DNA from 2 places in the Pseudorhodoferax sp. genome. Region 1 is predicted to be linked to the other one. Evidence: predicted binding sites of a transcription regulator. Region 1 holds the regulator's gene; the other holds the start of a gene.
What was found. Region 1 encodes FNR, which switches genes on or off when oxygen is low (the NO sensors DNR and NnrR bind a similar motif). Its sites were predicted from a motif close to TTGATNNNNATCAA; they were not measured.

Region 1 (2,449 bases):
GACCGCGGCGCCATGGCCCGCATCGTGGCCGGCGGCGCGATCGAGAACGTCTACCGCCTGCAGATCATGAACGCGACCGAGGCGCCGCAGCGCTTCGCGATCGGCGCCACCGGCCTGCCGGGGCTGTCCGTCGTGTCCGAGCCGGAGATCGAGGTCGATGCCACGGCCTCGCGCTGGGTCGCGGTGCGGCTGCAGCTGCCCCACGGCGGCGCGGCCAGCGGCTCGCACCCGATCCGGTTCGAACTGCGCATGCTGTCGGGCGACGGTGCCGTGCGCGAGAAGTCGGTATTCCTGGTACCGCGATGAAGGAGATTCGGATGCAAGTTCCGCAGCAAGCACTGCAGGCCCCCGTCGCCGCCCGCCCGTGGTGGCGCCACGGCATGGTCTGGATGGTCATCGCCGGGCCGGCGGCGGTCGTGGTGGCCGGCATCGTGACGGCCGTGATCGCGTTCCAGGGCGCCGACCCGGTGGTCCAGGACCCCGCCGCGGCGCAGGCCGCCGAGCAGTCGTTCGACCACCAGCCGGCCATGCAGGGCCGCAACCACGCGGCCACCGGCGGCGTGCCGGCCGCGCGCTGAAGGGCAGGGGCCGCCGCCATGTGGGGACAACGCCTGATGTGGATCGCCTGGCCGGCCTTCCTGGCCGCGGGCGTGCTGGAGATGCTGGTGTTCGCGCTGATCGACCCGCACGACCTGCACTGGTTGGGCCGCGCGCTGGAATGGTCGCCGATGGCCGTCTACACCGCCACCTTCTTCGGCTTCTGGCTGGTGTGCATGGGCGCCTGCGCGATGACGGCGCTGCTGGCGCTGACGCCGGCGGAGCTCAACCGCGGCGCGGCGCGGCTCAATGGCAGACCTGTGGATTGACGATGCGCTGCAGCGCATCGGCATCGCGGATGCGCAGGTGCCGCTGCTTGACCTCGACGATGCCCTCGTCGACGAACTTGGAGAAGGTGCGGCTCACGGTCTCCAGCTTCAGGCCCAGGTAGCTGCCGATCTCCTCGCGCGTCATGCGCAGGATCAGCTCGCTGCGCGAGAAGCCGCGCGCGTGCAGGCGCTTGACCAGGTTCAGCAGGAAGGCCGCCACGCGCTCCTCGGCGCGCATGCTGCCCAGCAGCAGCATCACGCCGTGCTCGCGCACGATCTCGCGGCTCATGATCTTGTGCACGTGGTGCTGCAGCGCGTTGACCTCGCGCGAGAGCTCTTCCAGCCGGTCGAACGGCATCACGCAGACCTCGGCATCCTCCAGCGCCACGGCGTCGCAGCTGTGCCGGTCGTTGACGATGCCGTCCAGGCCGATGATCTCGCCGGCCATCTGGAAGCCGGTGACCTGTTCGCGCCCGTCGGCCGTGGCCACCGTGGTCTTGAAGAAGCCGGTGCGGATCGCGTAGAGCGAGCTGAACTTCTCGCCGTTGTGGAACAGCGTCCCGCCGCGCTTGATGGAGCGGCGCGTGGCGACGACCTCGTCGATGCGCGCGAGCTCCTGCTGGTCCAGCTGCATCGGCATGCACAGTTCGCGCAGATTGCAGTTGGAACAGGCGACTTTGACGGCGAGTGGGTTCATGGCGTCCTTTCTGACCTAGCGCAAATTGTCTCAAAACCGATTGTGACGGCGCTTGATCATGGTCAAGCACGGGATTGTTCTACCGCGGCACAGTGGCAGCCTGAGGATTTCCCATGACGACGACGATGGCTTCCCTTGCCGTTCCAGCCTGCCAGGTTCCCGAGGACGTGCTGCGGCGCTTCGACCGGCCCGGGCCGCGCTACACCTCCTATCCGACGGCCGACCGCTTCGTCGAGGCCTTCGGCCCGCAGGACCTGGCGCAGGCCTTGCAGCAGCGGTGCAACGGCGGGGCGGGGCAGGCCCTGCCGCTGTCGCTGTACGTACACGTTCCGTTCTGCGAATCGCTGTGCTACTACTGCGCCTGCAACAAGATCATCACCCGGCGCCACGAGAAGGCCGGGCCCTACCTGGACTATCTGGAGCGCGAGATCGAGCTCGTCGTCGCTGCGCTGGGCGCGGGCCAGCCAGTATCGCAGCTGCACCTGGGCGGCGGCAGCCCGACCTTCCTGGACGACGCGGAACTGGCGCGCCTGATGGACGCGCTGCGCCGCCGGTTCGCGCTGGCGCCCGGCGCCGAGTGCGCGATCGAGGTCGATCCGCGCACCGTCGACGCCGCGCGGCTGGAGCGGCTGGCCGCGCTCGGCTTCAACCGCCTGTCCTTCGGCGTGCAGGACTTCGACCCGGCCGTGCAGAAGGCCGTGCACCGGGTGCAGCCGTTCGAGCAGGTCGAGGCGCTGGTGCGCGCCGCGCGCGGGGCCGGCTTCGAGTCCATGAACGTGGACCTGATCTACGGCCTGCCGCAGCAGACGCCGGCCTCCTTCGCGCGCACGCTGGAGCAGGTGGTCGCGCTGCGGCCCGAGCGCATCGCGCTGTACGGCTACGCGCA
Region 2 (2,449 bases), 2.0 Mb from region 1:
GCTGCCCTGGTGCGAGGGCCGCATCTTCAGCGCCTACGAGGTCGGCGCCTGGAAGCCCGCGCCCGACCTGTTCCTGCACGCCGCGGCGCAGCTGGGCTTCGCGCCGGCCGACTGCGCCGTGGTGGAGGACAGCGCCTCCGGCATCGCCGCCGGCCTGGCCGCCGGCATGCGCGTGTTCGCGCTCGGCGAGCAGCCGGCGGACCTGCCCGCCGCCGTGCAGCGCATCGCGCGCCTGTCGGACCTGCCGTCGCGGCTCTGACGCGCCGGTCAGCCGCCGCCCAGCGGCCGGTAGCGGAAGCAGTGCGCGGCGTGGTCGTTGACCATGCCGATCGCCTGCATCCAGGCGTAGACGATGGTCGGGCCGACGAACTTGAAGCCGCGGCGCTTGAGTTCGCGCGCGATGCGCTCGGACAGCGGCGTGGCCGCGGCGAAGTGCACGCCGTCGCCCTGCAGCACCTGCCCGCCGGTGAAGGCCCAGCAGAAGTCCGCGAAGTCCTCGCCGGCGTCCTGCATCGCGCAGTAGATGCGGGCGCCGGCGATGGTGGCCTCGATCTTGGCGCGCGAGCGGACGATGCCCGGGTCGGCCAGCAGCGCGGCGACCTTGGCCTCGCCGTAGCCGGCGACGCGGCGCGGGTCGAAGCCGTCGAACGCCGCGCGGAAGGCCGCGCGCTTCCTCAGCACCGTGATCCAGGACAGGCCGGCCTGGAAGCCCTCCAGCATCAGCGTCTCCCACAGTGCGCGGCTGTCGCGCTCGGGCACGCCCCATTCGTGGTCGTGGTAGTGCTGGTACAGCGGATCGCTGCCGCACCAGGCGCAGCGGGGCAGGGCGGACGGAGACGGCATGCGGGCATTCTCGCTTGGCCCCGCGGAGTAGACGGAGATCAAGATCCGTCCATGCCGATGCGCGATACTGAAATTTCACCTGGCCATCCAACGAACGAAGGAAAAGGAGCGCGCACATGAAGATCCTGATTGCCGTCGACGGCAGCGAGCACACCAAGCGCATGCTGGCGTACCTGTCGGCGCACGAGTGGCTGCGCCCGGGCAACGAGTACACGGTGATGACCGTGGTGCTGGAGGTGCCCAAGCGCGCGGCTTCGTACGTGGATGCCCGGCTGGTGCAGGAGTACTACGAGGAAGAGGCCGAGAAGGTGCTGGGCCCGGTGCGCGAGTTCTTCGCGCAGAAGGGTGCCTCCGCGGAGTTCGTCTTCAAGGCCGGCCATCCGGCCGAGGAGATCGCGCGTGCCGCCACGGAGGGCCGCTACGACCTGCTGGCGCTGGGCAGCCATGGCCATGGCGCGCTCGGCAACCTGATCATGGGCTCGGTCGCCACCAAGGTGCTGAGCCTGTGCAAGGTGCCGGTGCTGCTGCTGCGCTGACCTCCCGCGCCTGCGGCGGCCCTGTCGCGGGGCCGCAACAATCCGGTCCGTTGCTGGGGGGCCGGGCGTAAACTTGCGCCCCTTCCCGCCAGCCAGGCAGGGGGCCTGCGCGGCCCCGCGCCGAGCCAGCCCGTCCACACTTCCCTGGGTGAGCTCGCCATGCCTGTCCGATCCTTTGCCCTGCGCGCCGCTGCCGGCTGCGCGCTGACTCCCCTGGCCCTGTGCCTGTCGCAAGCCGCCTGGGCCCAGGCGGCCGCAGCGGCCGACAACGAGCGGGCGCTGTCCACCGTGACCGTCATCGGCTCGGTCGATGCATTGCAGAACCTGGACTTCTATGCGCCCAATTCCAGCGCGGTGATCCAGCGCGAAGCCATCGAGGCCATGGGCAGCCGCAAGCTGGACCAGGCGCTGCAGTACCAGGCCGGCATCGTGAGCGAGCCCTTCGGCGCGGACAACAAGGTGGAGTGGTTCAAGATCCGCGGCTTCGACGCCTCGGTCTCGCTGGATGGCACGCCCACGACCCCCAACGGCTTTTTCGTCTGGAAGCCCGAACTGTTCGGTGTGGAGTCCGTCGAGGTGGTCAAGGGCGCCAATTCGCTCGTGTTCGGCGCGGCGAACACCGGCGGCGTCGTCAACCTCGTGACCAAGCGCCCGCACAAGGTGCAGGCGTTGTCTGTGGACGCCGAGGTGGGCAACCGGGGCAAGCGGGGCCTGGGCGTGGACTACAACGGGATCGCCAACAGCGACGGCTCCGTCTACTACCGCCTCGTGGCGCAGGCGCGCACGGAGGACGGCATGCAACGGGGCACCGAGATGGCCAGCTACTACCTGGCCCCCAGCGCGACCGTCGAGTTCAGCCCGCGCACCGCGCTGACGCTGCTGGGCAGCGTGCAGCGCGAGGACGGCAAGCCCACCAACGGCTTCCTGCCCGCCTGGGGCTCCCTCATCGATACGCCCTACGGCCGCGTGAACCGCCGCACCAACATGGGCGAGCCGGACTTCGACCACCTCAAGCGCACGCAGATCAGCGCCGGCTGGCTGCTGCGCCACGAATTCGCCGACGACTGGAC

Region 2: QM782_RS09145 (universal stress protein) is a predicted target of FNR. The motif match lies at 872-885, and genes of this name have one in related genera.

The regions. Positions count from the first base shown of each region.
Region 1 is NZ_JASGJZ010000001.1:3,967,489-3,969,937, forward strand. It holds gene ccoG (cytochrome c oxidase accessory protein CcoG) at 1-306, shown strand, start outside; gene QM782_RS18590 (nitrogen fixation protein FixH) at 318-578, shown strand; gene QM782_RS18595 (hypothetical protein) at 597-866, shown strand; gene fnr (fumarate/nitrate reduction transcriptional regulator Fnr) at 844-1,563, opposite strand; gene hemN (oxygen-independent coproporphyrinogen III oxidase) at 1,677-2,449, shown strand, end outside.
Region 2 is NZ_JASGJZ010000001.1:1,944,369-1,946,817, forward strand. It holds gene QM782_RS09135 (HAD family hydrolase) at 1-259, shown strand, start outside; gene QM782_RS09140 (DNA-3-methyladenine glycosylase I) at 268-843, opposite strand; gene QM782_RS09145 (universal stress protein) at 960-1,379, shown strand; gene QM782_RS09150 (TonB-dependent siderophore receptor) at 1,539-2,449, shown strand, end outside.